DNA from 2 places in the Antarctobacter heliothermus genome. Region 1 is predicted to be linked to the other one. Evidence: riboswitches for the same ligand, from Rfam matches in the RefSeq annotation. Region 1 holds a riboswitch; the other holds the start of a gene.
What was found. Region 1 has a riboswitch for thiamine pyrophosphate ahead of thiB (thiamine ABC transporter substrate binding subunit). Riboswitches for the same ligand answer to the same signal wherever they lie in the genome.
Positions count from the first base shown of each region.

Region 1 (15,861 bases):
AACTGGATGTGGATCTGGGGTATTGTCCTGACCTTCTGTCTGGTGCTGCAAATCGCCACCGGGGTCATTCTGGCGATGCACTACACACCGCATGTTGATCTGGCCTTTGCCTCGATCGAACACATCATGCGCGATGTGAACGGCGGTCACTTTATCCGCTACCTGCACATGAATGGCGCCTCGCTGTTCTTTGTCGCTGTATATGCCCACATCTTCCGTGGTCTGTACTACGGATCGTACAAGGCCCCGCGTGAAGTGACGTGGATCATCGGCATGTTGATCTACCTGTGCATGATGGGCACCGGCTTTCTGGGCTATGTTCTGCCCTGGGGTCAGATGTCCTTCTGGGGCGCGACCGTGATCACCGGCCTGTTTGGTGCCATCCCGCTGGTGGGTGAACCGATCCAGACATGGTTGCTAGGTGGACCGGCGGTGGACAACGCCACGCTGAACCGCTTTTTCTCGCTGCACTACCTGCTGCCTTTCGTGATCGCCGCGCTGGTCGCCGTTCACATCTGGGCCTTCCACACCACGGGCAATAACAACCCGACCGGTGTCGAGGTGCGTCGCGCGTCCAAGGCAGAGGCCGAAAAGGACACCGTTCCGTTCTGGCCCTACTATGTGATCAAGGATCTGTTTGCGCTGGCGCTGATCATGGCAGTCTTCTTTGCCATCGTCGGTTTCATGCCGAACTACCTGGGCCACCCCGACAACTACATTGAGGCGAACCCGCTTTCGACGCCCGCACACATCGTGCCGGAGTGGTACTTCCTGCCGTTCTACGCGATCCTGCGCGCCTTCACCTCGGACGTCTGGCTGGTGCAATTCGCCTCCTTCGTCACAGGCGGCATAATCGACGCCAAGTTCTTTGGCGTGCTGGCGATGTTCGGTGCGATCCTTGTCATGGCGCTGGTGCCTTGGCTTGACACCTCTTCAGTGCGTTCGGGCAAATACCGCCCGATGTTCAAGTGGTGGTTCGGTCTGCTGGTGATCGACTTCTTTGCGCTGATGTGGCTGGGCGCCATGCCCGCCGAGGAACCCTACGCCAGCTTCTCGCTGATCGCCTCGGCCTACTGGTTTGCCTATTTCCTGATCATCCTGCCGCTCTTGGGTGTGATCGAAAAACCGCTGGCACAGCCCGACACAATCGAGGCCGACTTCGACGCGCACTATCCGCCGAAGGACGCGGCAAAGGGCACTGCTGCCCCGACCCCGGCCGAATAAGACAGGAAGGACCGTAAGAGATGTTCAAGAAACTTACCCTCGCGGCCTTCGTGGCCCTCGGTCTGGCCGGCGGCGCACATGCCGCCGGTGGCGAGGCCCATGTCGAAGACTTTGCCTTCTCGTTCGAAGGCCCCTTCGGCACCTGGGACCAGAACCAGCTGCAGCGCGGCCTCAAGGTTTACACAGAGGTTTGTTCAGCCTGTCACGGGCTGCGCTACGTCCCGCTGCGCGATCTCAAGGCGCTCGGCTACAGCGAAGAGCAGGTCATCGCCTATTCCGCCAACTTCGAGGTGTTCGACGCAGAGCTGGACGACTTCCGCCCAGCGATCCCGACCGATCACTTCCCGGCGGTGACCTCTGCCGGGGCGCCCGACCTGTCGATGATGGCCAAGGCGCGCGCAGGCTTTCACGGCCCCTACGGCCTTGGCATCAACCAGATGTTCAAGGGCATGGGCGGTCCGGAATACATCGCCTCGCTGCTGAGCGGCTACACCGGCGAAGAAAAGGAAGAAGCAGGTTCGATCCTCTATGAGAACCACGCCTTTCCCGGAGGCTGGATTTCGATGGCACCGCCGCTGTATGGCGAGGACGTCGATTTTGACGATGGCCACTCCAACGACCTGCACCATGAGGCGCAAGACCTTGCCGCCTTCCTGATGTGGACCGCAGAGCCCAAGTTGATGGCCCGCCGCGAAGCAGGCTTTATCGGTGTGTTCTTTCTGGTGGTGCTGACCGCGCTTCTCTATCTGGTCAACAAGCGCCTCTGGGCCCCGATCAAGCGCAAGCCGACAGCCTGATCACAGTGACATGACAAAAGAAAAGCCCCGCCAATCTGGCGGGGCTTTTTCGTTTCTGGCGCGCGGGTCGGGCATTAGTCTGCCGTGCCGATATAGTCGCGAAAGGCCTGTGGCGGATCACCAAAGAACCTTTCCGTCGGAACAGGTGGATGCGCCATTCCCTCGGCAACCAACACCACGTCCTGCGCCCAACCAGCGCCATCGCGTGGGTCATGGGTCACCATGACCACCAGCGCGGCAAGGCTCTCTCCCACCTCGCGCACCAGATCCAGCATTTCGCGTTTCAACGCCGGTCCCAGCGCGGCAAACGGTTCATCCAGCAGGATCACCGGCCGCGCCATCAGCAGCACGCGCGCCAGCGCAGCGCGCCCCTGCTGGCCACCGGACAGGGTACCGGGCTTACGGTCCGCCATGCCCTCCAGACCTACGCGGCGCAATGCGCCCTCGATCCGTGCGCGCGCCTCATCGTCGGGGCGGCGACCGTCGGGATGCAGGGCCAGACACAGGTTCCGTGCCAGCGTCAGATGGGGAAACAGATTGCTGTCCTGAAACAGGATAGAGACCGGGCGCGCCTCGGGGCGCAGATGTGTCAGGTTACGGTCTTGCCAGAGGATGCGCCCCTGCGTCGTCTCACGAAACCCGGCAATGGCGTCCAACAGCGTCGACTTGCCCGCGCCGGACGGGCCCAACAGCGCCACCCGCCGACCGGGTGGCAGCACCAGATCAGCCTTCAAAGCGTCCGCGTCCATTGGCACCTGTAGATCCTCAAGTCGCAGCATTCACCCGTCCTCCACGATCGAACAGCCAGAACAGACTGAGACTGAGCATCAACAACAGCAGCGCCGCCCCGGCCGCTGCCTCCATCTGGTATGATCCCATCAAACGGTACACCTGTAGGGGCAGGGTTGTCCGATCCGGGTCTGCAAACAACGCGATAACTCCCAGATCGCCCATCGCCAACGCCGCCGTCAGCCCGGCGGCAAAGCCCATGGGCCGCCGAAGACGCGGCAGCCAGATCAGCCGTAACCACGCCAAGGGTGTCATGCGTAGGGTTGCCCGCAGGCGGCCATAGTCGCGCGCAACGGCCTCTGCCTCTGGCCGCAAGATGCGCAATGCAAAGGGCAACGCCATCAGCGCATTGACCAGACCCGTCACCGGCAGTGCCAGATCAAACGGGTTCATGAACGGTCGCACGATCAGGAACAGCCCCGTGCCCAGCACCAGTGGCGAAATCGCGATGGCGGGCAAGGCCAACAGTTCTCCCCGGCGCGACGCCAATGGCAGCGCCCAAGCCATACATAACGCCGTCGAGCCCAACGCCACCATCAGCGAATGCCCCGCCGCGCGCAGCGTGTCCGGGCCAAGCAGCCATAGCCCCGGCACGCCCCGCAAGACCGCCGTCGACAACGGCACCAACAGGAACAGTGCCGCCAGTACAATCCACGCACCGTCCCAGATCCGGGCCAACGGCCCCTGCCCGTCCCAGCGTGGCACCACCCGGTCGCGCCCCGCGCCAAAGCCGCTTTGCCCTGCAAAACGCAAGGCCACCAACCCCGCCGCCAGCGCCAGCGCCAGTTGCAACACCGCCAACGCCGCCGCCCGGCCTAAATCAAATTCAAAACGCATGGCCTGATAGATCGCCAGTTCCACCGTCGTGGCCCGTGGACCTCCGCCCAGCGTCAACGCCACCGCAAAGCTGGTCAGGCAGATCACGAATATTACCGTAAATGCCCCGGGCAAGACCCTGGCCATCAATGGCCCGTCGATTACCCGCCATTGCGCCTGCCCGCTCAACCCCAACGAGGCCGTCAGCCGGAAATGCTCTGCCGGGACGGCCTGCCAGGCGGAAAACAGCATCCGCACTGCCAGTGGCAGGTTGAAAAACACATGAGCCAGCACGACCCCGTGCACGCCGTAAATATCAATGGTCGGCAGCCCCAAAGCTGCCAGGCCCGCATTAACCAGCCCTGCCTGTCCAAAAACCGCGATCAGCCCCATGACCGCCACGATCACCGGCAGGATGAACGGCGCGCCCAAGAGCGTCACCAGCAAACCGCGCCCAGAAAATCGCCGCCGTGCCATGGCCTTGGCCACCGGCACCGCCAGCACCACGCTGAACGCGGCCGACAGCAAAGCTTGCCACAGGGTAAAGCGCACCGCTTGCCAATCGCCCGGGCCAAGAACACCAAAGCCCCCGGCCCGCGCCAGCACCACAGCCACCGGCCCCAGCGTCAAAAACGCTAGGGCCAGTGCCGCGCTTACCGCGAGAGCGCGCGCCGCCATGCCTCGATGGCCTCTGCGCGCAACTCTGCCGCCTCATCCTCGGAATAAAACAGAACGTTTTCCGGCAGATCCAGCTTTTGGAACCCCTCGGGCCACTTGTCCTGCGACAGCGCCGCAGGGATGGACCAGTTGCCAGTTGCGATCATACCTTGGAATTCTTCGCTGAGGACAAAGGACATGAACTGATCCGCCAGTTCTGGTTGATCTGTCCCGGCCAGTTTCGCCGCCAGTTCGACCATGAAGTAGTGACCTTCGGGGAATATCGCGGCCTTCTTGGTCTCATCCTCTTCGGCGATGATGTGATAGGCGGGCGATGTGGTGTAGCTGAGTACCATGTCCACCTCGCCATCGGTGAACATGCCATAGCTTTCCGACCAGCCTTTGGTCGCGGTGACGATTTTCGGGGCCAGTTTGTCCCACGCGGCTTCTGCCTCGTCGCCGTAGACCGCTTGCACCCATAGAACCAGCGCAAGGCCGGAAATTGAGGATCGCGGATCCTGGATCACCAGACGCAGATCATCGGGCGCGTCCAGCAGCGCGTCAAAACTCGCCGGCGGCGTTTCGATGCGGGTGGTGTCATAGACAAACGCCGTGTGCCCATAGTTGAACGGCAGGAACACCTCATCCGTCCATTCCAGTGGCAGCGTCAGAGGCGACAAGTCCACCCCATGCGGTGCGAACAACCCGGACTCACGCGCCTTTTTCGTGACATCCGTGTTCAGGCCAATCACAACGTCGGCCTCAGTGCGGTCGCCTTCCAGCAGGATGCGCGGCAGCAAATCGCCGGGTTTGAATTGCAGGTCGCAGGCGCAACGCGCCTCAAACAGTTCCTCAATCTTTGGGCCCGGCCCCCATTCGGAAACAAAATAGTCAGGGGCATAAACTGTCAGAACAGGTGTCTCAGCCATGGCAAGGCCAGCGCTGAGACATCCCGCGGCAACAGTGAAGGTCAGTGATCTCATGAGATCCTCCAAAATTGCGGCGCGAGGGCAAGATTGGAGTCCGTCGTAGCGGCCCGCACCCTTCCCTCCGCCGGTTTTAACCGGTTCAGGTTCAACGGGTTCGTCCGCGGTACGGACATCTCAGACGGTTCACCAACCGACACCCCGAGGTGAGGTGGACCCTAGCGCCCCTGCGTGGGAACTTCAACAATCTCCGTGACTTTTTTGCGGTACTATGATACCACCAGTACATACAGAAATTTCAGGAGAAAGGAGGCGCCCTTGGGGGAACGCGTATAATGATTTTATGTCTCGAGCTGGCCAGTATCTGGCTCATCTACCTTTGTTTCGGCTGGCTGGCGGCTTTTGAAATACCGCTCTGGCTGTCTACTTTCATCGTCATTGCCGTTGATCGCGCCACCAGCGCTGTCGCGGATATTGCCCGCCACCGGCGGGAGTTGCTCGAATAGTCTTGGCTTTGGCACCCGCCTTGCGTATTTCGCCCTCAAATAGAGGGGACGCGCCATGAGCCTGAACACATTTGGACATCTCTTTCGTGTCACAACCTGGGGCGAAAGCCACGGACCCGCCTTGGGCGCGACGGTAGACGGCTGCCCGCCGGGGATCGAAATCACCGAGGCGCAGTTGCAGCACTGGCTGGACATGCGCAAACCGGGCCAGAACAAATACACCACCCAGCGGCGCGAAGCGGATGCGGTCCGGATCCTATCGGGTGTCTTTGAGGGACGGACCACCGGCACCCCGGTGCAGTTGATGATCGAGAACACCGATCAGCGGTCCAAGGACTACTCGGAAATCGCGGAAAAATTCCGGCCCGGTCATGCCGACATCACCTATTTTCAGAAATACGGTCTGCGCGATTATCGCGGCGGCGGGCGGTCCTCTGCCCGCGAAACCGCTGCGCGGGTGGCCGCTGGCGGGCTTGCCCGTGCGGCTCTGGCGGCGTTGGTCCCCGGGATAGACCTGCGCGGCTACATGGTTCAGATGGGCCCACGCAAGGCGGACAGGGCACAATTTGACGACGCGCAGATTGCTGCCAACCCGTTCTGGTGCCCTGATCCGCAGGCCGCCGAGGAATGGGCCGGGTATCTGGATACGTTGCGCAAATCGGGCGAAAGCGTCGGTGCGGTGATCGAGGTGGTAGCCCGCGGCGTGCCCGCTGGGCTTGGCGCACCGGTTTATGGCAAGCTGGACACAGATCTGGCGGCCGCGATGATGTCGATCAACGCCGTCAAAGGGGTAGAGATTGGCGACGGCATGGCAACCGCCGCCCTGACCGGAACCGAAAACGCCGACGAGATCACCATGAGTAAGGACGGGCCTGTCTACAGCTCGAACCACGCAGGCGGCATCCTTGGCGGCATTTCCTCCGGGCAGGACATCGTCGTGCGTTTTGCCGTCAAACCGACCTCTTCCATCCGGACACCGCGCAAGACCATCACGGTTCACGGCGAAAACACCGAGATCGTCACCAAGGGTCGCCATGATCCTTGTGTCGGCATCCGCGCTGTGCCGGTGGGTGAGGCGATGATGGCCTGTGTTCTGCTAGACCACCTGCTGCTGCATCGTGGTCAGGTTGGCGACGCTGGCGGACGCATCGGTGATACCGACCGGCCCTGAACCGGATCGCCCGGGTCAGAAATCCGTCCACTGGCCCTCGCCGCCCGCCGCCTTGCGACGTGGCGGAGTGGCGTCATACAGGCTGGCACCTTCGGCGCTGTCAGGGTCGACCACGACCTGAACGGGCTCCGGCTCTATGGTCCCGGCGGACCAATTTCCGTGCACCAACCTCTCAGTGTCCGCAGCGGAACAAGTGTCGTCTAGTTTTGGTTTTTGATGGTCCGGCCAACCCTCTGTTCCGGGTTCGGGCGTTGCGCTCGCCAACGAACCGATGGCATTCACTGTCTCGGCGCCCGAGAACCGCGACAGAACATCCGACAGACGTGTGGCCTCGACCCGCAACTCCTGACTGGCCGTATTGGTCTGACTGACCATGGCGGCGTTTTGCTGGACCGCCTTGTCCAGTTCGCTCACCCCCATGTTGATCTCACGCACACCGCTGGCCTGATCTTTGGCCGATGTGGCGATGTCAGAGACCATGACGGAGACTTCTGTCACGCTGTCGACGATGTGGTTCAGGGTTTCGCTGGTTTCCTGTACCAGCTTTTCGCCGTCTTCGACCTGTTGCGAACTGTTCAGAACTAGTTCCTTGATCTCGCTAGCGGATTCCGACGCACGCTGTGCAAGACTGCGAACTTCGGATGCCACTACAGAGAACCCCTTGCCGGATTCACCGGCGCGGGCCGCTTCGACCCCGGCGTTCAGCGCCAGCAGATTGGTCTGGAACGCGATGTCGTCGATGACCGTGATGATTTGTGAAATCTGGTTGGACGATTTTGCGATCGACCCCATCGCCTCTAGTGCGCGCGCCATGACCTCACCGCCTCTTTCGGCGCGTCGTCGCCCCTCTACGACCTTGGAATCCACGTCCTGCGCCCGTTCCGACGCCGATTGCACACTGGCTGACAATTCATCCAGCGCCGCGGCCGATTCCTCCAGCGTGGCGGCCTGAACCTCGGTTCGGCGCGACATCTCATCCGACATAGTCGACAGCTCGTTGGCATTGCCCGTCACCGCGTCTGCACTTTGCTGTAGGGAGCCGACAAGCCCCTCAAGAGCCTCTGCTAGGCAGTTGAAATCCGTGCACAGGGTGACATAGCTCTCCCCCAGATCCTGCCATTCCACGCCGTTAATTCGGCTGCGCAGGTCGCCGTTCCGCAAGCGGCTCATCGCGGTCCCAAAGGTCTGGAACAGATCGACCCGGCGACCGTTTTCCTCGGTTGCGCGTTTCTCGGCGGCATCGGCTGCGACCAGCTTGCCCCGCAGATCCTCAAGCCCGCGCGAAATCATCCCTGCCTCATCTGCGCGGTCTGTATCGGCAAGCTCAAATTCGTAGTCGTGATCTGCCATGCGGGCCACCGCATCGCTGGCGCGCCGAATGGGCAGGGACAGCGACCGTCCAAAGACAAAGGCAAAAAACAAGGCAACCAACATGACCAGCCCGTTGCCAACAAGCTGCTTGATGTCTGCGGCTGCCGCCACCCGGGTTGCCTCTGCATCCAGCACCGACACCTTTTTGAATAGATCCTCGGACATGGCAGCCAATTCGGCGCGCGTTTCTTCCAACACCGGCAAGATCGCTTTGTAAGCAAAGGCCTTGCGGTCAAACAGCGTCAGCCCGGCCAGCGTCTCGACGTCAACGGACAAAGGACGAAGGTTCGCCGCAATAAAGTCCAGATCGATCACCAAATCGCCCTCAGCCGCAGAGAACACACCCGGGACAGCGCCAAGGTGGCGGTGGACCGCCGCCATGCTGTTGCGCATTTCGTCGATCTGCGGATCGTCGCCTGCAACAAACAGCATCATCGCAAGTTCCGCATCCTGGGCCTGCCGAATGATCTGTCCCAACAGCTCACTTTCCTTTGACAGGTCCGAGGTTTGGCTCAGCTTGGTCGTCAGTTCGGATTTCACCGTCCAGGAAATGACCGACAGCACCAGAAGCGTCGCGATAAAGGCCGATGCCAGCAACATCACCTGTATTCGGATCGTGAACCTGCCCATGAAGTGCCCTCGCGCCATAACGCCAGGCACACAGGAACCCGGCTCTTGGAACCGGGTGTAGCGGCAGGTCCGTAAACAAACGTTACCGGACCCTCATCAGGGGTATTCAATTCTTGAGAGTTTTATCTTGTACCGCCGGTATTCTGGCCAATTGTACAGCCAGAATGCCAGCCGCGATTATCGCGACGCCGATCAGATCCAGAGGCCGCAGCGATTCGCCCAAAAGGACCGCAGCAATGGCCACACCAAAAAACGGGTTGAGAAAGTGAAACGTGGCCGAGCGCACGGCACCGATCCGGTCGACCAGCAAGAACCAGACCAACGTCGCGGCCAACCCCGGCACGAAAACCGTGTAGGCAAAGGCCACCACAAGGCTGACTGACCAGTCAACCTCCAGCGGTTCAAGTACCAGCGCTGGAACTGTCAGGACCGCGCAGCCCACCAGCATCTGCAACCCGACGACCATCAGAAAATTGCCCCCCGACGTCGCCCCGCGCAGCGACAGCGTGGCGACCGTCAGCGCAATAACCCCGGCCACACAAAGCGCGACCCCAAACGGATCAACCCCGCCGCCAAACCGCGCCCCCATGATCAAGGCAACGCCAAGAATACCTGCGAAAAGCCCGGCAAGAGCCAGCGGGCGCGGCCGGTCACCGTAAAACATCCAGCCAGCCAGCGCGACGAGGAGCGGCATTGTCGAGGCAACAATTGCCGCAAGCGAGGCCTCAACCGTTTGCATGGCAACAAACATCAGGCCCAGATACAGCGCGTTCTGACACAGACCAAAGATCATCGTCGCACGCCACTGGCTACGCGTCAGCCGCCAAGTCTGCCCCAGTATCCGGGCCAAAACAACCGCCAGCAGCCCCGAAATCAGGAACCGCAGCGCCAGCGCCGACAGCGGCGGTGCCGCGGCCACGATGATACGGGCGGAGGTAAAGGCCGAAGACCACATCACCGCAAAGGCGAGGCCCATAAAGATCGCGCGAATATCCATGGGCAAGGCTTAGGGCCTTTCACGCACCGCTGAAAGCCCCATCGTCACTGCGATTGACTGCCATGCGCACGGCTTAGGCCCCAACGGGCAGGTGACCCGTCTTGATGAAAATCAGACAACCGTCATCGGAGAAAAGCGCATGTTGCGACCGATCCGGGCTGCGCAGCCAGGTGCCCGCCGGGTAACGCCCGTTGTCGTTCTGCAATACACCTTCGATCACGTAAACCTCTTTGCCGCCCCTCTGGCCTTGGAAGTTCAACCGGGTGCCGGGGGCAAAGCGCACCAGCCGGACGACCTCGGGGCCGTGTTTATGCAACGGCAGTACGCTCAGCCCCTCTTCGGAACTGGATTGGAACACCGCTGACCGCGTGTCGATCACCACCTGTTCGGTATCTGCCGCGTCGAACTGACATAACTTGACCAGAATCACCGCACCCTCAGGCCCGATGTGGGGCGTATGCGCGGAGCCGATTGGATTTCGGACATAGGTTCCGGCGGGATAGTCGGCATGTTCGTCGGAAAACACCCCGTCAAGGACCAGAAATTCCTCACCACCGCCGTGGCTGTGCCGGTCAAAGGCGCTGTTAGGCGCGAATTTCACGATCGTGGTCGCCCGCGCAACCTCATCCCCGATCCGATCCAGCATCATCCGCTCGACGCCGTTCGCCGGCGAGGGCCGCCAATGATGCTCTTCGGGGCGAACCACCACCCGCTTGGTGAAATCGGCATTCAGCTCCATCCGGGCCTCTCCTTGTTAACCCTTCTAAACTAGGGCGGCGTGGACAGATGGACCAGCCCCCGACAACCGTCTATGAAAAATGCCCCGCCTGCCAAAGGACAAGCGGGGCCAGTTCGAGCCACGCGCATAGGCGCGGCATCGGCGGTGTTCGATAAAATTGTCTAGGTAACGCTCAGCTCGGGCGTTCACTCATCTCCGAGCGGATCTGCTGACGCAGTACGTCGATTGGCACGGTCTTGCCGTCCCGTTTGAAACACCAGTAGGTCCAGCCGTTGCACGACGGCGCGCCCTCAAGCTGGGCTCCGACCTGATGGATCGACCCCTTGACGTCATTCCCCACCAGCGTCCCGTCGGCGCGGACCTTGGCCTTGTGACGGCCATTCATGCTCCACAGTTCCTCGCCGGGGCGCAGCATGCCGCGTTCGACAAGCTGGCCAAAGGGCACACGCGGTTCGGCGCGTTTTGAGGTGCTGACCTCCAGCGCAGCCTTGTCAAAGGCACGCACCTTGGCGATGCGCTTTTCCGCAACGGCGCGATAGGCATCTTCGCGTTCGATCCCGATCCAATCGCGGCCTAGCATCTTGGCCACGGCACCAGTTGTGCCTGTCCCAAAGAACGGGTCCAGCACCACGTCGCCGGGTTTGGTCGAGCCAACCAGAACACGGTGCAGCAACGAGGTCGGCTTTTGCGTCGGATGCGCCTTGTCGCCGTTGTCATCCTTGAGTCGCTCACCGCCATTGCAGATTGGCAGAACCCAGTCGCTGCGCATCTGGATGCCCTCGTTCAGGGCCTTCAGCGCCTCATAGTTGAAGGTGTATTTGGCCCCCTCGCCCTTGGACGCCCAGATCATCGTCTCATGCGCGTTGGTGAACCGTTTACCGCGAAAGTTGGGCATCGGGTTGGCCTTGCGCCAGACCACATCGTTCAGGATCCAATAGCCCGCGTCCTGCAACGCCGCGCCCACCCGAAAGATGTTGTGATATGAGCCGATTACCCAGATCGCCCCGTCGGGCTTGAGCAATCGGCGCGCCGCTGCGAGCCAGTCTTGGGTAAACTTGTCGTAGGCGGCAAAACTCGAAAACTGGTCCCAGTGGTCGTCGACCGCGTCCACCTGAGAATTGTCGGGACGGTGCAGCGTGCCCTTCAGCTGCAGATTGTAGGGTGGATCGGCAAATATCAGATCAACGGACGCCTCCGGCAGACTGTTCATCACATCGATGCAGTCCCCCGCCAGAATCGTGTTGAGAGGGAGCGCATGCGCGCTCGTCATTTTGGTCATCTTCGTCATTCTCTGCCTCTGTCCCCGGCACGTTGTCGCGCTCATTGGTTGAGGGAAAGATGAGTCAAAGGTGATTCGCGGTCAATTCTAATTTTGAATCAGTCACTTGAGTTTTTCTCTTGCCACAAGATATCGCGCACCGGAGCAAAGGAACGTCTATGCAGAGGGGTCACCCCCAAATCTCGGAGTGCAGATTTGTGACACTTCGTCGGGTAGCCGGCGTTTGTTTCCCAGCCGTATCCGGGAAACCGTACTGCGGCCTCTTTCATGACATTATCCCGCCAGTTTTTCGCCACAATTGAGGCCGCAGCAATGGACGGCGACACCCCGTCGCCGCCCACCACCGGCGTCGCGGGACACGGCAAGCCGGTTGGCAAACGGTTTCCGTCGATCAACAGATGGTCTGGTTCGATGGACAAATCCGCCACGGCGCGGCGCATGGCCAATAGGCTGGCTTGCAAGATGTTTATGTCGTCGATCTCTTCGACACTGGCCACGCCCAGGCCAATCAGCGCGCTTTGCCGCAACAGCGGCTCCAGATGATCGCGGCGTTTGGCGCTCAACTTTTTGGAGTCGTTCAGCCCATCAGGAATGGCCTCACGGGTCAAGATCACGGCCGCGGCCACAACCGGCCCGGCCAGTGGTCCGCGCCCGACCTCATCAACCCCCGCTACGCGCGTAAACCCACGCGCCCAGAGCGCCTCTTCCAGACGCAGTGTAAGTGCCATGAGGGTCAGCCCGCCATCATCCGCCGTACCGCGCGCAGCCGCACGGTAAGCGCGCCCGCGCCCACAATGGCCAGAACCACCAGAGAAACCCATCCCAGCATCGGGATCAGACTGATAAGTCCAGCCAGCAACGCGCCAATGAACGCCGCCACGACCCGGTCGATCCAGGGGAGCGGCAGCTTCGGCACATAGCTCAACGCCCAGCGGCCAAGGGCATAAACCCCGACAATCAGACCCGCTGCGGCCAACGCTGCGGCCGCCAGCCAGAAAAATGGCGTCAGCAGCGCACCGATCATCGTCACCGCCACCACAACGCCGCCCCCGGTCAGGATGGACAGGCCAACGAACCCGGCACCGACAAGACGCAGGGGGCGTGCTGCGATCTGGTTCGCCATATCAGTCATCCGTACCGGCGCAATCAGCGCCACTAGCGCCGTGATCGCCCCGACCACAAGCACCCAGGACACCATGTCGGACAGCTTTTCGCCAATGCTCTGCTTCGGCAACCCGGCGGGGTGTTGAAACGCCCCGCTGACGCGCTTGTATTTCAATTCAATCCGCGTCAGCCGCTCCGCCGCGACCACGCTTTCGGGAACGTCTGTTGCGCCGACCACGTCTTCATACAGTGTCAGCGTCCCGTCTATGCGCGCCCCCGCGCCGAACGTCAGTTCCCGCGATGAGATGACGGCATCGCCTGCAATCTGGCCATTCAGTTCCACAATCTCGCCGTTGGCAATCAGGCTTTCGCCGACGGTGCCGTTCACGACGACCTCGGACCCAAAAGCGCGCAAATCCCCCGCGATCGCTGCGTCCACCGATAGGGTATAACCCGCCAGCGCCACATCGCCGGCCACCGGCGCGCTGATCCGCACCCGCTGTCCGGCGGCGTACAGGCTGCCGCCCAGATCCGCGTCCACATCAACCCAGCGTCCGGCCATATGCGCCGTCCCGGTGACCGGCGCAGCCAGTTGTACGCGCTGACCTGCCAGAAAGGCGTCGTCGCGCCCGGTTTCGGACATGCGGACGGTGGCCCCCGCCTTGTAGATGTCATTGCCAAACAGCGCCTGTTCGGCCGCATCCTGCGCCAGCGCCGGAGCGGCCATCAACAAGCCCAGCGTAACCAAATATTTCTTCAACATAGGCTGAACTCCCCTGCTCCGCCGGAGCCGATTCTAGCCGCTGAACGTATCAGCCGCCTTGTTCTGCCTTAAAGCGCGGGTCGCGGGCCGGTCTCAACCCCTTTCGGGATCGACCTGTACGCCTTCGTCCGAAAGAAAAGCCGTGATCAGGGTCAGCACGGCCTCTTCTTCGGTCACCTTGCGGGATCCGATCCACATCTCCAGCCTCGCACGTTCTTCACAGCTGAGTTGAACAAGGATCGGACGCCGATCACCGGATGAGACAGTCTTGGTCCATTCGGTCCCCGCATCCAAAGCGCGCCGCAACGTTTGCCGCACCAGATAGGCCAGCGGCACATGGGCGGTGGACTGGCGTACCAAAACCTTCCGCAGCGGCTCTGGCAGACCCAGAACCAACGCTTTTCTAGGGTCTCGGCGACTCATGACATTCCTCGTTTTTTGGATTTTCGCACTCTAGCAGAATAGCCGGTCACCGCGAGACCCGATCTCTTGAAAGTTGTCGTTGACGCAGACGACACACGCGTAAGGTCAAACTCTTTTCGCGATGGCCAAACCACGCTAAGCCTGACGGACGGATACAGCCAAGAAGGGGTCTCATGTCCCAGTTCACTTATCTTTTTGTCTATGGCACGTTGATGACCACTGCAAACCACCCGATTAGCGCACGACTCCGCGAGGAATCCGATCTGATCGGCTTGGGCTGGATCCGGGCTCGTCTCTATCATATCGAGGACCCTGAGGACCCCGGCCAACGGTATCCCGGCGCGGTTCCATCGGGCTATGACAACGACCGTGTCCACGGCGAAGTCTACGCATTGAGTAACGGGGCCGAGGCCCTGATTGCCGCCTTCGACATCTATGAGGCCTGCGACCCGTCCCGCCCGGAACCACATGAATTCATGCGCCGCCGCGTTCCTGTGACGATGGACGACAATCGCGTCATCGACGCGATTTCTTATCTCTATTCCTGGGATTTGTCGCGCGCGACACGGGTTCCGTCGGGCCGGTTCAACCGCCACATCCCGCAGACGATCTGACTCGCGCAAAAAAATGCGCCCAACTGGCGTCGTCTGTCGGTCTGATACAATCTGTTGCCCCCCGCATGACCAGGCTGGATCACAACACGCACCACATCAAACGCACAAAGGCGCCCTGGGGCGCCTTTGTCTTGTCTTTCGGGCGATGTCGGAGCGGCTTGCGCCCCCCCGGTCACACTTCGCAGGGCGAAGCGTGATTACATCATGCCGCCCATGCCGCCCATGTCGGGCATGCCGCCACCGGCAGGTGCACCTTCTTTGGCCGGTTTGTCGGCAACCATCGCTTCGGTGGTGACCAGCAGGCCAGCAACCGATGCAGCGTCTTCCAGAGCGGTACGGACAACCTTGGCCGGGTCGATGACGCCGAACTTGAACATGTCGCCATATTCATCGGTCTGCGCGTTGTAACCGAACTTGGGGTCATTCGACTCGCGGATCTTGCCAGCCACAACCGAACCGTCAACACCGGCGTTCTCGGCGATCTGGCGCAGCGGTGCTTCCAGTGCCTTGCGAACGATGGTGATGCCTGCGTTCTGGTCGCTATTGGCGCCGGTCAGGCCTTCGAGAACCTTGGCACCCTGAACCAGAGCAACACCGCCACCAACGACGATACCTTCTTGAACAGCTGCGCGAGTCGCGTTCAGAGCATCGTCAACACGGTCTTTGCGCTCTTTCACTTCGACTTCGGTCATGCCACCGACGCGGATAACGGCAACGCCGCCTGCCAGCTTGGCAACACGTTCCTGCAGCTTTTCACGGTCGTAGTCCGAAGTGGTTTCTTCGATCTGAGTACGGATCTGGGAAACGCGTGCTTCGATCTCGGCCTTTTCGCCAGCGCCGTCGACGATGGTGGTCTCGTCTTTGGTGATCGAGACTTTCTTGGCTGTGCCAAGCATGTCCATGGTCACCGACTCCAGCTTCATGCCGAGGTCTTCGGAGATCACCTGACCGCCGGTCAGGATCGCGATGTCCTGCAGCATGGCCTTGCGGCGATCGCCGAAGCCCGGTGCCTTGACGGCTGCGATCTTCAGGCCGCCACGCAGCTTGTTGACCAC
Region 1 covers NZ_CP022540.1:1,701,916-1,717,776, reverse strand. The annotation lists gene petB (cytochrome b) at 1-1,224, shown strand, start outside; gene ANTHELSMS3_RS08125 (cytochrome c1) at 1,245-2,021, shown strand; gene ANTHELSMS3_RS08120 (thiamine ABC transporter ATP-binding protein) at 2,096-2,800, opposite strand; gene ANTHELSMS3_RS08115 (thiamine/thiamine pyrophosphate ABC transporter permease ThiP) at 2,787-4,304, opposite strand; gene thiB (thiamine ABC transporter substrate binding subunit) at 4,280-5,266, opposite strand; TPP riboswitch at 5,311-5,423, opposite strand; gene ANTHELSMS3_RS25460 (hypothetical protein) at 5,545-5,715, shown strand; gene aroC (chorismate synthase) at 5,771-6,886, shown strand; gene ANTHELSMS3_RS08100 (methyl-accepting chemotaxis protein) at 6,902-8,887, opposite strand; gene ANTHELSMS3_RS08095 (DMT family transporter) at 8,994-9,884, opposite strand; gene ANTHELSMS3_RS08090 (cupin domain-containing protein) at 9,958-10,623, opposite strand; gene ANTHELSMS3_RS08085 (site-specific DNA-methyltransferase) at 10,796-11,911, opposite strand; gene ANTHELSMS3_RS08080 (ribonuclease HII) at 12,001-12,630, opposite strand; gene ANTHELSMS3_RS08075 (hypothetical protein) at 12,636-13,769, opposite strand; gene ANTHELSMS3_RS08070 (hypothetical protein) at 13,863-14,192, opposite strand; gene ANTHELSMS3_RS08065 (gamma-glutamylcyclotransferase family protein) at 14,366-14,806, shown strand; gene groL (chaperonin GroEL) at 15,004-15,861, opposite strand, start outside.

Region 2 (15,861 bases), 2.4 Mb from region 1:
CAGCCTCGCGAAACAGCGTTTGGCGGTGCAGGTTGGACAGGCTTACCACATCTGCATCCGCGATACGGATATGCCCGACACCCGCGCCCACAAGGTATTGCATCACGGGTGCTGCCAGACCGCCGCCCCCGATGACAAGGAGAGATGCGCTGGCAATGCGGGCTTGCGCGCCGTCCCCTAGCACCGCAGTTTGGCGGGCGTAACGGCTCATCCGCAGACCTTGAGCCAGTGCGTGACGCGGCCCTCTGGATCGTCGTGCAGCGTGATGTCTGTGACCGCCGCGACAACATCCGCCCCTGCATCAAACGCTCCCTTTGCGCGGTCCGTACTCATCCCGCCAATCGCAACGAGGGGAATATCCCCCACAATATCCTTCCACACGCTGAGTTTCTCAATGCCCTGCTGGTGCCATTTCATCTTTTTCAGGATCGTCGGATAGATCGGGCCAAGTGCCACATAGTCAGGTTTCAACACCAGTGCGCGGGCTAGCTCGGCCTTGTCATGTGTCGAAATCCCAAGCTTGAGACCAGCCGCACGTATCGCAGGCACATCAGCCCCATCAAGGTCCTCTTGGCCCAGATGGACCCAGTCACACCCCAGTTCAATTGCCAGCTGCCAATGGTCGTTGACCACCAGAAGTGCACCATGGGCGCGGCACAAATCGCGGCCTTCGGTCAGTTGAGCGCGTAGCGCGTCTTGCGGTTGGTTTTTGATGCGCAGTTGCACAAGCTTGGCCCCCAAAGGCAACACGCGCCGCAGCCACGCCACGTCATCAAAGATCGGGTAAAAGCGGGGCAAGGTCATAGGATGGCCTTTCCAAATACGGGTGTGGAGGGGGCGGCCATATCGCGGGCATCCATAGGGTCAGCACCCGCGGCCAGCGCGCCCGCCTCAACCGCCAGCGCAAAGGCGCGTGCCATCGCCGCAGGATCGCCCGCCTTGGCAACCGCAGTGTTCAACAGCACCGCGTCATAGCCCATTTCCATCGCTTGGGCAGCGTGCGAGGGCAGGCCCAGACCTGCATCCACGACCAAAGGAATGTCGGGGAAATGCGCCCGCAAGCTGCGCAAACCGTAGATATTGTTCAGCCCCAGCCCCGTGCCAATGGGCGCGCCCCAGGGCATCAAGACTTTGCAGCCGACCTCAACCAGCCGCTCGCACAGCACCAGATCTTCGGTGCAATAGGGAAAGACTTCGAACCCGTCCTCGGCCAGTTGCGAAGCGGCGTCCACCAGACCAAAGGGGTCGGGTTGCAAGGTATCGGCGTGGCCGATGACCTCAAGCTTGATCCAGTTGGTGTCGAACAACTCGCGCGCCATTTGGGCTGTGGTCACTGCTTCGCGCACCGAATAGCAGCCTGCGGTGTTGGGTAGCACGGCGACGCCCAGATCCCTGATCAATGCCCAAAAATCCTGTCCCGCCAGATCGCCGCCCGCCTCGCGGCGTACAGATACGGTGGCGATCCCCGCGCCCGAACGGCGAAACGCATCCGCCAGAATTGCGGGCGACGGGTATTGCGCGGTGCCCAGCATCAGGCGCGATGTCACTTCGGTGCCGTAAAAAGTGGGCATTCTATCCTCCTTGGCGCGGGGCGACGATTTCGACGCGGTCCCCGTCTTGCACCCTGAGATCCGCGCGCTGGGCTTTGGACACAAACGCCTCGTTGACCGAGGTGGCCACTTTGGCGTCGCCCTTACCCAGCTCCTCCAACAGCGCGGTCAGCGTGGGCGCAGAGGTCTCAAATGCTTCACCGTTCACGATAATCTTCATACCAAACCTCCGGAATTTTGCCGTCTAACAACAGGTCCGCCGTCATCTGCGCAACGGCAGGTGCAAGCAGAAAACCGTGCCGAAACAGGCCGTTTGCGTAAATCACATCCCCGATCCGCCGAATGCGCGGTTGGTTGTCGGGAAAGGCGGGGCGCGCGTCCACGCCGATCTCCAACAGCTCTGCCTCGCCAAAGGCGGGGTGCAGGGCGTAGGCGGCATTCATCAGCTCCATCACGGATCGCAGGGTGGCGCGCCCGCGTTCGCCGGTTTCGATCTGGGTCGCGCCCAGCATGAACACATCGTCGCCGCGCGGCACGATATACAACGGAAACCGCGGATGAAGCAGCCGAACAGGGCGCGACAGTGTCACGTCGGGGCAGCGCACCACCAGCATCTCACCCTTCACACCGCGCAAATCTGTGAGGGTGTCGCGGGCGGCAAGGCCACGGCAATCGATCACCTGCCCTTTGATGTCACCGATGTCCGCTGAAAAACTCAGGCCTCTTTGGTCCAGCCGCGCATGCAGCGCAGTAAGGGTCGCGCGGGGGTCAAGATGCCACTCGTCTGACAAAAACAGCGCTTTGGAATAACGCTCGGCCAGATGAGGCTCGAGCGCGGCGATCTGCGTTTTGGTCAGGGGTGTCGCGCTCGGCGCACGGCGCGCAAATGTTGCCAGATCGCTTTGGTCGCGGCCCAGTGCGACGACGATGGTGCCCGCGTGGTGCACTGTGCCGCCTTGGCTTTGCCACCATGCGGCGGCTTTGCGGCCTTGGCGCACGATCTCGGGCTCGGCGCTTACCCCTTCGCAATCGGGTGCCAACATGCCGCCCGCCCACCATGAACAGGCATGATCGCCAGGCGCGCCATTGGGATCAATGACCGTGACTTGCGCGCCGCGCTCGGACAGCTCTGCCGCCATGGCAAGGCCACAAACACCGCCGCCAATGATGGTGAACGGTTCGCTCATGTCCAAAGCGCGTGAAAATGGTGAACAGGCCCTTGACCTTGTCCAACGTACAATTCATCCGCATGCAAGATCGCTAGATGGAGCCACGCGTGCGCTTGGGCCACCGCATCGTTCAACGCCATGCCTTGCGCCAAACCCGCAGCGATTGCAGAGGAATAGGAACATCCCGTACCGTGGGTGTTGCGGGTGTTCACACGTGGAGCCGAAAAGTCCTGCGTTCCCGTTCGCGACACAAGATGATCGGTGCAGGTCTCGCCGTCTGCATGTCCGCCTTTCATCAAAACCGCACCGACGCCAAGGTCCAAAAGGGCCTTCGCCTGCACTTGCGTGCTGCCCTCGCCCACCAGTTTCGCCGCTTCGGGTAGGTTGGGGGTAAGCAGTGTCGCGCGTGCGAAAAGGATCGATTTCAACGCATCTATCGCGCTATCGGCCAGTAGTGTGTCGCCTGATTTAGCCACCATCACGGGATCAATCACAACCGGCCCGGCGTAGCCCGCCAGTGCATCCGACACCGTTGCAATCAGAGACGGTGTCCCGAGCATCCCGACCTTGATCGCATCAATCTGGATGTCATCAAGAACGGCTTTGATCTGTGCAGCAACAATGTCATCCGGGATTGGATGAATGGCTGTAACAGCTTCTGTGTTCTGTGCCGTAACCGCCGTCACAACGGAAGCACCATAAACACCCATTGCCGACAAAGCCTTGAGATCGGCCTGAATACCAGCCCCGCCACCAGAATCGGACCCGGCAATCGTTAACACCCTAGCTGCCATGTCATAGCCCCTTGGTTCAGGGATCAGGATGGGAAAGGGCGCAGGCCACAACGGATGCGAAGTCCGCAAGCTGTTCCCTCCGCCGGTCCTAACCGGTTCAGGTTCAATGGGTTCGCAGCTTGTGCATCTCAGCCCGGATTAGGGCACCCCAACAGATATTAACAGCATTGCTAGATTGATAGCACGGACGCGTCAAACGGATAAATGATCGCAGACTACATGACAGCGTGAGTCTGGAGAATACGCCAATTGAGTAACAAAACTGTATTCGTCCATAAAATGCGCGACAGTAGCCTTGATCTGAAAGTAACGAGCATATGAGCTATAGCCTGCGTGGCAAATGAGCAGAACAATAGGGGCTTCTTGGTGGGTAACCAGATTGTTCGACCCGCTCGCACCAAAAGAGTTGTTTGGATTTGGTGCCCGAGATCGCATTCTAGGCCGTGTTGCCAAAAGGGATTCACAGTGTGGCGTTGACGTGATTCAAGCTGGTATCTGCTCTGGAGACCAGCTTGGCACGAGACCTGATGACGGACGACGAATGGGCGTTCTTTGAGCATTTCATCCTTGCTGCATGTGCCCCGAACGGACGTAAGCCAACCAATCATCGCATTGTTCTGGATGGGATTTTCTGGATCGCCCGGACCGGATCGCCGTGGCGGGACCTGCCGGAAGAATTCGGCAAGTGGTCGAGCGTCTACAGGCAATTCCGACGTTGGACACTTTCAGGCCTGTGAGAGGACATTCTCGAGGGCCTGAACCATTGTGGAGCGGTGCCGGACGCCCTCCAAATGGTCGACAGCACCGTAATCCGCGCTCACCATCAGGCAGCGGGCGCTAAAGGGCGACTCCGCGACAGGGTTTTGGCCGCTCAAGAGGTGGGTTCACGACCAAAATCCACCTCCGCGTCCACGCGGCAGGACTGCCAATGAGGTCTGAAATAACACCGGGTCAAACATCCGATTATCTTGGCTTTGACATGGTCATGGCGGACAACCTGCCTGAGCCGGCGGCTCTTCTGGTGGATCGCGGCTATGACGCTGATCGCATTCGCAAAACTATGGAAAAGCGCAATATCCTGCCTCAGATCCCCATGCGGAAATCGCGCAGAATGCGGGTCGGAGTGGATCACTCGCTCTACCAGCTTCGCAACATGGTTGAACGGTGCTTCAATAAGATGAAGAACGCCCGCCGTGTCGCAACCCGTTGCGACAAAACCGCCGAGAGGTTCCTCGGCATCATCGACATAACGTCAATCCGGCTTTGGGTGCGTCATTTGTCAACATGACCTAGACGGATGCGAACGGCAATTCAATGCGGACCGCACCATTCATCGACCCATCGGATGGCCGATACGACTTTGCGGTTCATCGCTTTGTGGATCTGGTATTCGCGGCTGTTCGCAGGGCGGACTACAGCGCCGTCACGCCGATCACGACCGGATGCGCCCATAGCAGCAGCACAAATCCGCCAATGCCTAGACCAAGACGTGTTGCCAGGCCGGTCCATGAGCGGGGCGCGTGACCCAATGGCGCGTCTGACACGCGGGTCCATAGTGTTTGCCACGCCGCACGGCCCATTTCCCTTTGCTTGCGCCGATTGAGGATCGCACGTCCGACAATGGCAAAGCCCCCCAGAACGCCGAAGAGGATCACATGCGACAGGTCGCCGTTCGGCAGCAGGTGCAGCCCGGCCCAAAGCGCAAGTGACAGCAGGATCGGATGGCGCACCCAGCGCACGATGCCGGGGCGCGCTGGGTCAAAGCGCGCGTTTTGCGCGCCGCCAAAGGAGAACGGGTTAGGCCGCGCGATGGACAGGGCAAGGATCAGGCAGACGGCGAACATCCCCAGATGTACCACATGCCGTTGCCACTCCATCTGCGGCCAAAGCTGGACATAGGGGGCCTGACCGGCAGCCCAAATCAGCAAGGCCAGCATTCCGACCGACAGCACGGAGTATCCAAGGCTGAACCCCCGTGGGCCGAGGATGCCGACAAGGCGTGATTTGACGGAAGGGCGCACCGGGATGGAATGGGTCAGGAAAAACGCCACGAATACAGCGGCAAATCCGGTCCAGGTCATGTGTTACCCCTTGGGTTTTTCGCGCAGCAGCAGGCGGCCGTAGACCACGGCAAACCCGCCGAAGGCAAGCAGCCACAGGGCCCCGGCGACATCGGTCAGCATCGGCACGGCGTCCGCCCCGATCCGTGCGGCCACGGACCCCAGCAGAGCAAGATAGATCATCAACGTCCAGCGGTCTGCCAAGAGCGGCTGCCCGGTATGGCCCAGCGTCGCCCGCGTCATCACCGCCAAGGTCATGGACCCGATGGCACCCGCCATCCACAGGTGTTGCGCGGCGGCGGTTCCGGTGCCGGTCAGACCGGTCAGCCCCAGCGCAATCGACCCCAGTGGGACAAAGGCATAGGACAGGTGCAGCACCCAGACCAGCGGCTCTGCCCCGGTGTGGTGGCCTTGCCAGCGGGTCAGCCGCGCCAGATGCAACACGCCTGTGGCGAGCAACGCTACTGCAGTGAAGGGGGCATTTGGCAGCGTGACCCAGAGCAACAGACCGGCGATGCTGGCCAGCAGGACGGCCTTGTCAAACCGTTGCATAGGCGGGGTAGGGCGCGCGTCGCGTCCTTCTCGCGCCAGCCAGTTGCGGGTGAAAGACGGGATGATCCGCCCGCCGATGACGCTGATCATCATGATCGCGGTCGCAAGGCCAAGGCGCAGGCCCATGCCTTGGGCGGCGTAAACCCCGCGCGCGGCGTCGAGGTGAAACAGGGCATTGGCCAGCGTGAACACCGCCAGCAGCCCCAACACCATCAGGTTACGCCAGTTCTTGCCCGCCACGATCTCTCGCAGGATCGTCGCGCCAAGGACCAACGGAAAGGCAAGGTCGATGACAGCGGCAAGGCCCGTCGGCAGGGTCGCGGAGAACAGGACCGCAATGCGCCCCGCGCACCAGAGGGCAAAGAGCGCGGCCAGCGGTTTGCCAACCAGCAGCAGGCGTCCGGTCCAGTTCGGCACGGCGGTCAGCAGAAAGCCCGCCAGAACTGCGGACAGGTATCCGAACAGAAAGGCGTGCGCGTGCCATGACACCGGATCGAACCGGGTCGGCAGGTCCAGTGTGCCCGACAGCGCAATGATCCACAGGACCATCGCAAAAGCCGCCCAGATCGCGCCGAACAGGAAAAACGGGCGAAAGCCGAAACTAAACAGCGCCGGTCCCTGCCAGGCGCGCATCTGCTCTGCCGAAGTCTGTGCCATGTGAGGCTCCTCAGTCTGCCGCCTGTGCGTCGGACACATCCATCAGGTGGCGAATATGGCGGGCAAAGGCCCATGTTGCGGGGAGGCCGATCACACATCCGATGGCGATGGCCCAGCCGGTCGACAGGACCGGCCCGCCGACCCAGCTAAGGATCAGTGCGGCAAAGAACACATTCACGCCCATCGCGCCCGCCCCGAACGGGTACAGGACCAGCGCAATCCGCCGTGTTGACCAGCCTTGTCTGTTCATCGCCGGGACACCAGCCGCTGCACGACGATCATGGACACGATCAGCGCGACGCAGGCGAGGGCGTACCAAAACTCGGCCGTGGCAGATTGCGGCTGCGGGATCGGACGGTCAAAGCCTTCGGCCCAAGCGGGCGCGGCGAAAAAGGCGGGGAGGATGGCAAGTTTGCGCATGTCAGGTCTCCTGTGTGAGTCTGCGGTAGATGTCGGGCAGGGCGCGGGTCAGGCGTTCGGGGTTGGGCAACAGGGTAAAGCCGCCGCGCCCAAAGATGCGGGCAAACCAGTCCTGTCCGTCCTCGTCGATGATGACGCCGTGCAGGGCGTGGCCTGCAAGGCGGGCCTCGCGCACGGCCATGTGGCTGTCTTCGATCCCGTGCTGACCTTCGTAATGGTCCAGATCGTTGGGCTTGCCGTCGGTCAGCACAATCAACAGCTTGCGGGCGGACGGTTCTGCCGCCAGTTGCGCACTGGCATGGCGGATGGCCGCGCCCAACCGCGTGTAATGCCCCGGTTTCAGCGCGCCGATATTGGCGGTGATCGCGGCGTTCATCGGCGCGTCAAAGTCCTTGCAGCGGGTCAGGAACACGCGGTCCCGGCGGAGTGAGGAAAAGCCCCAGATGCCCAGGCGGTCGCCAGCGGCGTCGATTCCGGCGGCCAGCGCGGCCATCGCTTCGCGCGCGACTTCGATCACCGAGGTGTCGCCGATGGCCGCCTCTGTCGACCGCGAAGTGTCGATCAGAAAGGCGACCGACAGGTCACGTTCTGTCTGCCGCGCGGCCTGCCAGATCCGGTCAGATCCGCGCCCGGTGGCGACCAGATCGGCGCGCGCGGTCAGCAGCGCGTCAAGGTCCAGTTCGCTGCCGTCCACCTGACGCGGTTGCAGGATGCGGCGCGGGCGCAGCGCCTCGAATTGGCGGCGGACCTCGCGGATGCGGCGTTCATCTGCGCGGTAGGGATGGGCGGCGTCGGGTATGGCGGGCGCGTCCAGAACGCGGCAATGGCCGTCCATGTAGCTGCGCGAACGGTGGTTCCATTCGGGGTAGGTGAACTCTCCGGCCAGCGCCTCGTGGTCGGCATCGGCGGGCGACAGATCAAGGTGCAGGCGCAGGCGCGTGGCGGCCTTGCGGTCGTGTTTCGACAGGGTGATGTTGTCCTGATCGTCAGCGGCCTTTTGGGCGTTTTCGTCGTCGTCATCGTCGACGCTGCGGTTGATGTTCATCGACTCGACCCATGACAGGATCGACTCGAACCGGTGGATGATAAAGCTGTCCTTGCGGTTCTGCTGGTCCTGATCCTTGCGCATGCCCAGCTTGCGGCTGGTCAGCGCGGCGGTGGGGGGAGGGGCGGCGGAATCGGCCTGTTCTTCGGTCGCGGCGCTGCCCGATCCGGGGGCTGCAAAGCGCAGCCAGATCGGCACCGGGGCAAAGGGCATGTACCCGCGTGGTGTTTCTGGCGATGCGATGACGGGCGAGCCGCCGCAGAGTTGATCCCGGATCGCGGTTTCAATGATAGCCTCTTGCGCGGGGCGTGTCAGGTCAGGGCGGGCGGCGGCACAGAGTTCGGCCATGTCGGCGTACTGCCCGCGCAGGCCGGGGCAGAGCGCATATGCGGCATCAGACGCAGCGGCGTTGGCGCGGATCTGTACGCAGTCGAGCGCGGGGCCGTCGCCGTTCAGGTCAAGGGTCGCGGGATCGCTGACGGACGCAAGTGCCGTCAGCCAGAAATAGGCGGCGCGGTTCAGTCGCGCCTCGGGAAAGTCAGCAATGAGCGGCGGCAGGGACAGGCGTTCACCATCGTACTGCGCCACCCATTCGCGATCGCGTTCCGCGCCCAGCTTGCGGCGCATGGGCTGGCGGTGGCGCACAAGGATCGCCGGAGCCTCGCTCAGTTCGACCCCGGCGGCCCCACCCAAAGCGCGAAACAGCACCGAAAGGCTGGGCCGGACAGAGGCGAGCGTGACGCCCGCCTCTGGGTAGGTGACGGCCCGGCCGATCCCGCTGGCCATGTCGTGCCAGAGGTTCCCGACGGTCTCTTCTGGTTCCATGAGATCGGATAAGCGCATCTTTTTCACCCGTAGATTGTCGAGATCAGATCCCGCAGCGCCACGCCCACGTCGGGTTCATCGCTGAGGGGTTGCACGATGGCGGCCTCTAGCGCCTGATCGACGCCCATGCCCCCCGCCATCAGCGTGGCCGCATAGATCAGCAGACGGGTTGAGACACCTTCTTCCAGATCCATGCCGGACAGCGTCCGAATACGGCCAGCCAACCGTACCAAGGGGGCCACGCGCCCCGGTTCCAGCCCGCTTTCGCGAGACACGACGGCGATTTCCGCCTCTTCCCCCGGAAAGTCGAAGGCGATCGACAGGAACCGCTGCCGCGTCGACGGTTTCAGCCGTTTCAGCACGTTCTGGTAGCCGGGGTTGTAGGAGGCGACGAGCATGAAGCCTTTGGGCGCCACCAACTCCTCACCCGTGCGGTCGATCATCAGCGTGCGCCGCGTGTCGGTGAGCGGGTGCAGCACCACGGTCACGTCTTTGCGGGCCTCGACCACCTCATCGAGATAGCAGATACCGCCCTCGCGCACCGCGCGGGTCAGCGGACCGTCGACCCAGACAGTCTCGCCCCCCTTCAGCAGGTAGCGCCCGATCAGGTCCGCCGCTGACAGGTCGTCATGGCAGGCCACGGTGTACAGCGATTTACCAAGCCGTGCCGCCATATGTTCGACAAAACGGGTTTTGCCGCAGCCGGTCGGCCCCTTCAAAAGAAGGGGCAAACCGTTGTCATAGGCCGTCTCGAACAGCGCGCACTCTTTGGCGGCGGGCTGGTAGAACGGCAGGGTCGGTGTGGTTTGCATGTTCATCTCAGCCTCCTGTCGCGGGGTTGGCCGCACCGGGGGCGATGATCTCACGTTTGCGGACCACAAGGATCGAGTAGATGAACAACAGCGCACCGATGACCACCGCAAGGCCCGCACCAAAGCGCATCATGTAGAACAGCGACAGACCGTCCTGCACGTCCATGTAGTAGTCGCCCACGACGCGCTGCATATGCGTCTGGATGGTGCCGGCAAAGGTAAGCACAAAGGTCATGAAGGCCATGCCGCCGGTCATCAGCCAGAACGAGGCCATGTTGAGCACCTGGTTATAGGGCTCGCGGTTGCGCAGCATCGGCATCGCATAGGTGAACATCGCAAGGTTCAGCGCCACATAGGCCCCGTAAAAGGACAGGTGCCCGTGGGCGGCGGTGATCTGCGTGCCGTGGCTGTAAAAGTTCACGCCATGCAGGGTGTGCAGAAAACCCCAGACACCCGCGCCAAAGAAGGCGACCGTGCTGGACCCAAGCGACCATAGCAGCGCGGCCTTGTTGGGATGGTTCTTGCGGCCCTTCCAGACCATGACAAAGGCAAAGCTCATCATCAGGAAGAAGGGGATCACCTCAAACGTCGAGAAGATAGACCCGACCCACTGCCAGTAGCCCGGTAAACCGATCCAGTAGAAATGGTGCCCGGTACCAAGGATGCCCGAGAACAGCGCGGTGGCGACGATGATGTACAGCCATTTCTCGACCACTTCGCGGTCGACGCCGGTCAGTTTGAGCAGCAGAAAGGCAAGGATCGACGCCATCACCAGTTCCCAGGTCGCCTCGACCCAGAGGTGCACGACAAACCACCAGTACATTTTATCAAGCGACAGGTTCTCCGGGTTGATGAAGGCAAAGACCCAGAGCAGCGACAACAGCCATAGGCCCAGTAGAAGCACGTTGGTGATCGCCGTCTTCTTGCCCGCCAGCACGGTCATCGAGATGTTGAACAAGAAGATCAGCGCCGCGACGAGAATGCCGAACTTGACCCAGAGCGGCTGTTCCAGAAATTCGCGCCCGCCGTGGATGCCGACAAGGTAGGACCCCACCGCGCCCAGCGTGCCGACCATCAGAATGATCAACTGCAGATAGGCCAGTTTGACCGAATAGATCTCACGTTCCGATTCCTCGGGGATCAGGAAATAGGCCGCCCCGAAGAACCCCAGCAGCAGCCAGACGATCAGCGCGTTGGTGTGGATCATGCGGATGATGTTGAACGGAAGAAGCTCCGACAGAAAGTTGGGCGAGACATAGATCCAGCCCGCCAGCAGCCCGCCCAGCACCTGAATGCCGAACAAGGCCATTGCGCAGACGAAATAGGCCAGCGCCACCTTTTGTGATTGGTATTTCATGAGTTTGTCCTCCTTAGCCGGCATCATTGGGCGGCCAGCCCTGTGTGTCGGTCTGATCGGCCCAACGCAGGAATTCGGCCAGTCCGCGCATCTCTTCTTCGGTGATCTCGAAATGAGGCATCTGGCGGCGACCCTCGATCCCCGAGGGCTGCGCGTTCATCCAGCCATCCAGAATCTCATAGGCGCCTTCGGGATCGTCGAGCACGCCCCAGCGGGTCATGACGTTGCCGACCTCGGGCGCGAAATAGGCACCTTCGCCGTGCAGCGAGTGGCAATTGATGCAGGAGTGCCGCTCCCACACATGTTTGCCCAGTGCCACCTCTTCGGTCAGCGGCATGCCGGCGGTTGATGTCTTCACCACATAGTTGTGGCTTTGCACGGTGAGCGCGATGAAGACGACCACGAAAAAGATCGACCCTCCGTAGAAAACGTTGCGCGCCCGTGACTTTGTCAGGAATTCTGCCATGTCCGGCCTCCTTGTCATTCAGGTCGCCCACGCTTAGCGCGGCGCCAAATGTCAAAGTTTGTGCTGGAACAAAGTTTGGGACGGAAAGGTGTGGATGATACCCATGAAAGGATATCCCATGCGCGGACCCCGTTTCGACGATCCCGACCTGCCGCTTTCAGAACTGATGACACGATGGCCGCCGACGGTATCGGTCTTTCTGCGTCACGGCATGTTGTGCGTCGGGTGCCTGATTGCCCCGTTCCACACGATCACCGACGCCTGCGCCGAATACCGTCTGGATGAAGATGCCTTTATTGAAGAGTTGCGCCACGCCATCGACAAAGGCCGTTGATCGGGTCAGCCCGTCGGATCACGACGCTGGAGCAACGAATTTGCTCAGCGGCCCTGGCTTAACAAGACCAAGGCGTGCGGATCGCAGACCTTGATGCGTTTGCGCTTGCTTTCGACAAGGCCCATTTTCTCCCATCCGCTCAGCAGGCGGCTGGCGGTGTGCAGGGTTGTGGCCGTCAGTTCCGACAGATCCTGACGGGTGATCGGAAAATCAATCTCGATCCCGCCCTCGACCTTGCGTCCGGTCTGGTTGACCAGCCGCAACAGGGCATTGGCCACCCGCTGTTCAACCTGTTGGGTCGCCAGTTCGACGATGCGGTTGTTCATTTCGCCAACGCGGTGGCCAAGCGTCTTGTAGGTCTCTGTGGCAAAGCCGTCGTATTCCGCCAAAAAGGTATCCCACAACCGCGTCGGCCAACTGAGTGCGATGGATTCGGTCGCCGTCACCGCCGTCGCAGGATAGGTGTCGCGTCCCAGCGCCTTGGCGATGCCCAACAGTTGGCCGGACGGAATATGCAGGGCCGTGACCTGTTCCCCCGTCGCCGTGACCCGCACCACACGGACATAACCATCCAGCAGCATGAAAAAGCGTTCCGCCGCTGCGCCCTCGTCAAAGATATGGGCGCCGGCATCGTAGCGGCGAGAGCTGGCCTGATCCAGAATCGTGCGGATCTGCTTGCGCTCCAGCCGCGAAAAGGGCGGCAGATGGGTCAGCAGGCTTTCGTCCAGCCGGGGCAACGTCTTGCGGGGGGCGTCGTGGTTCATGGGTTTTCTTTGCCACAATGCGTTTGATTGCGCCAGTTCGACAAGACTGGCCGATGCGGCGGCAAACGTCCCAAACGTTGCGCCAGCGCAATAAGCGTTTTTCGGAAAGGGATAGATTCATCCTCAACAGATCACACCAAAGAGGACGAAATGATGATCCGCACTGTTACAGCCGCTCTTGCCATTGCCACCCTGATGGGCAGCGCGGCCCTGGCCGAAGTACATGAGGTCCAGATGCTGAACAAAGGCACCGATGGCGCCCGCATGGTGTTCGAACCCGCCTTTGTGCAGGCCGCCCCCGGCGACACGATCAAATTCCTTGCCACGGACAAGGGCCACAACGCCGAAACCGTCAAGGACATGATCCCCGAAGGCGCCGAAAAGTTCGGTGGCAAGATCAACGAGGAATTCGAGATTACGCTGGATGCGACAGGCGTCTACGCCGTGATGTGCAAGCCGCATTACGCCATGGGCATGGTGATGACTATCGCCGTGGGTGACGTGGATGCCCCCGAGGACTTTTTCCAAGGGCGCGTGCCGAAGAAAGCAAAAGAACGCTTTGAGGCACAGCTCGACAACCTTTGACCCAGGCACAAGGCGCGCGGACATGATGCCCGCCGCCTCTTTCCCCAGGAGAAGACAATGACCAAATTCATCAACCCGGGCCTTATGAAGACCAGCCGTCGCAACGTTCTGCGCGGGTCCGTTCTTGCCGGTGCGGCGGCCATGACCGGCGCAGGCGCCATGGCAACACAGCGCGCCCCCATGCCTCACAAGGCAAACGCCGCCTCTGCCAAGTTGTACAAGGCCGCCGGTGAGGCCAAGGCCGAAAGCACCGCCAAGCCCGCTGATCTGTCCGGCTATACCCGCGTGCGTCAGGAACTGGTCGCGCCGCCCTATGCCCCTGTCCATGAGCAAGTGGCCACCGGTGGTCCGAAGATCATCGAGATCACCATGGACACCACCGAACGTCTGATGGTGGTGGATGAGGACACCGGCGCGTCGGTTTGGGCATTGACCTACAACGGTTCCGTTCCCGGTCCGCTGATCATCTGCCACGAGGGCGACATGATCGAGCTGACCCTGCGCAACCCCGTTGACAGCATGATGGAACACAACATCGACTTTCACGCCTCGACGGGCGCGCTGGGCGGTGGCGGTCTGACCCACGTCTATCCGGGTGAAGAAACCGTGCTGCGCTGGAAGGCGACAAAACCGGGCTGCTTTACCTATCACTGTGCGCCGGGCGGTGCGATGATCCCCTATCACGTCGCCCACGGGATGAACGGCGCCGTCATGGTGCTGCCGCGGGACGGCCTGAAGGACCGCGACGGCAATCCGCTGCGCTATGACAAGATCGCCTATATCGGTGAGCAGGACTACTATCTGCCAATGGAGGACAACGGCGACTACAAGACCTATGAGGCCGCAGGCGACGACTATGCCGACAGCCTTGATGCGATGCGGACGCTGACCCCGACCCATTCGGTGTTCAACGGTGCCGTCGGTGCCCTCACTGGCGAAGGCGCACTCAAGTTCAAGGTCGGTGAGACGGTGCTGATGATCCACAATCAGGCCAACCGCGACAGCCGTCCGCACCTGATCGGCGGGCACGGCAACTATGTCTGGGAAACCTCGTTCAGCGATGCGCCCCTGACCGGCCTTGAAACCTGGTTCGTGCGCGGCGGCTCTGCCATGGCGTCGATGTATACCTTCGAGCAGCCCGGCGTGTACGCCTATGTGAACCACAACCTGATCGAAGCCGCACTTCTGGGGGCCACTGCGCACTTTGTCGTCGAAGGCGACTGGGACAATGATCTGATGGAGCAGGTGGTCGCGCCCAGACCGTTTTCTAGCTGACACCAACCGGAGGAACGACCATGGCCGCCGTCACATCTGCCGCACCTGTTCTGATGTCCCTTCGTCTGGCAGGTGTCGCTGTGGCGGCGGTTGTTCTCGGGGCCGCGCTTTTGCTGCGCGGCCCCGATCCTTTGACCCGCCCCGGTCCCGAAATGGCGCAAGACCCGGTGATGCTGCCCAGCGGGGACAAGTTGTATGTCCAACGCCACGAGGTCACCGTGGCGGAATGGAACGCCTGTCATGCTGATGGCGGCTGTTCGATTGAATTGAGAGCGCGAACAGGGCTTGACCCTGTCGCCACGCCGGCCACCGGGCTGAGCTATGTTGATGCGACCGAATACCTGCACTGGATCAACGCCACCACCGGCCATGGCTTTCGTCTGCCAACCGCGTCGGAATGGAGTTTCATGGCGCAGTCGGTGCTGCCGGACGAGCCTGACCCGATCTTTTCCGATCCCGCGCTGACCTGGGCCTCTGCCTATCTGACAGAGGGACTCGCGCCGCGCGGCCTGAAACTGCAGGGCAGTTTTTCCACGTCGCCTGAGGGGATCGCGGACCTGGATGGCAGCGTCTGGGAATGGACGCAGGACTGTTATGCCGGGGTCGACGCGGGCATCGACATCGCGCGCTGCCCCGCCTTTATCGTGGGGGGAGAGCATATCGCCGCGATGTCTTATCTTGTCCGCGACCCGGCGCGCGGCGGTTGCGCGGTTGGCTCTCCGCCTGCACATCTGGGGATGCGTCTTGTCTCTGATAAGCCGTTCTGACGGCTTGTGTCTTGGCGTTTAGTAACGGGTGTGCGCTGTACACCTCGCGTCACCGGCCCGCGACGCTGTGCGACTTCAGGACTCTGTTGCACAAAGCCTGTGATACCCGAGGTTTCTCTTTCCCCGAACGTATTCATCCCGCGGCCCCTGTGACAGGGATGCCAATGGCGGTGCAGCTGTTCATGACGGCGATGCGGATCTGGACTTCAGCGATTTGTCGGTCGACGTCCCGCGCCTTGAGGCGCAGTAGGCTCTCAACGAACCTAGTCGTCTGTCGCAGTCCCATGCCGAACAACCCTTTCATCTTTCTCGGGAACTACTGCGCAATGCCCTCCCGGGCAGTGGTCAGGCATGTCTGTATGGCGGTGCCGCAGAAGGTTTACGCCAGTTTCTGTCCAACAATTGGAGAGCAGCTCATTTGTCCATGCA
Region 2 covers NZ_CP022540.1:4,072,621-4,088,481, reverse strand. The annotation lists gene ANTHELSMS3_RS19405 (HesA/MoeB/ThiF family protein) at 1-211, opposite strand, end outside; gene ANTHELSMS3_RS19400 (thiamine phosphate synthase) at 208-804, opposite strand; gene ANTHELSMS3_RS19395 (thiazole synthase) at 801-1,571, opposite strand; gene thiS (sulfur carrier protein ThiS) at 1,573-1,770, opposite strand; gene ANTHELSMS3_RS19385 (FAD-dependent oxidoreductase) at 1,748-2,737, opposite strand; gene thiD (bifunctional hydroxymethylpyrimidine kinase/phosphomethylpyrimidine kinase) at 2,734-3,513, opposite strand; TPP riboswitch at 3,571-3,674, opposite strand; partial or broken gene ANTHELSMS3_RS19375 (IS5 family transposase) at 4,014-4,801, shown strand; gene ANTHELSMS3_RS19370 (NnrU family protein) at 4,926-5,594, opposite strand; gene ANTHELSMS3_RS19365 (NnrS family protein) at 5,598-6,782, opposite strand; gene ANTHELSMS3_RS19360 (NnrT protein) at 6,793-7,032, opposite strand; gene ANTHELSMS3_RS19355 (protein NnrT) at 7,029-7,202, opposite strand; gene ANTHELSMS3_RS19350 (nitric oxide reductase activation protein NorD) at 7,204-9,090, opposite strand; gene ANTHELSMS3_RS19345 (CbbQ/NirQ/NorQ/GpvN family protein) at 9,096-9,890, opposite strand; gene ANTHELSMS3_RS19340 (cbb3-type cytochrome c oxidase subunit I) at 9,892-11,241, opposite strand; gene ANTHELSMS3_RS19335 (c-type cytochrome) at 11,255-11,707, opposite strand; gene ANTHELSMS3_RS19330 (DUF1858 domain-containing protein) at 11,826-12,041, shown strand; gene ANTHELSMS3_RS19325 (Crp/Fnr family transcriptional regulator) at 12,086-12,805, opposite strand; gene ANTHELSMS3_RS19320 (pseudoazurin) at 12,956-13,390, shown strand; gene nirK (copper-containing nitrite reductase) at 13,448-14,665, shown strand; gene ANTHELSMS3_RS19310 (formylglycine-generating enzyme family protein) at 14,686-15,432, shown strand; partial or broken gene ANTHELSMS3_RS25650 (IS5/IS1182 family transposase) at 15,566-15,676, opposite strand.
Region 2: another riboswitch for thiamine pyrophosphate. It lies ahead of thiD (bifunctional hydroxymethylpyrimidine kinase/phosphomethylpyrimidine kinase); the one in region 1 lies ahead of thiB (thiamine ABC transporter substrate binding subunit).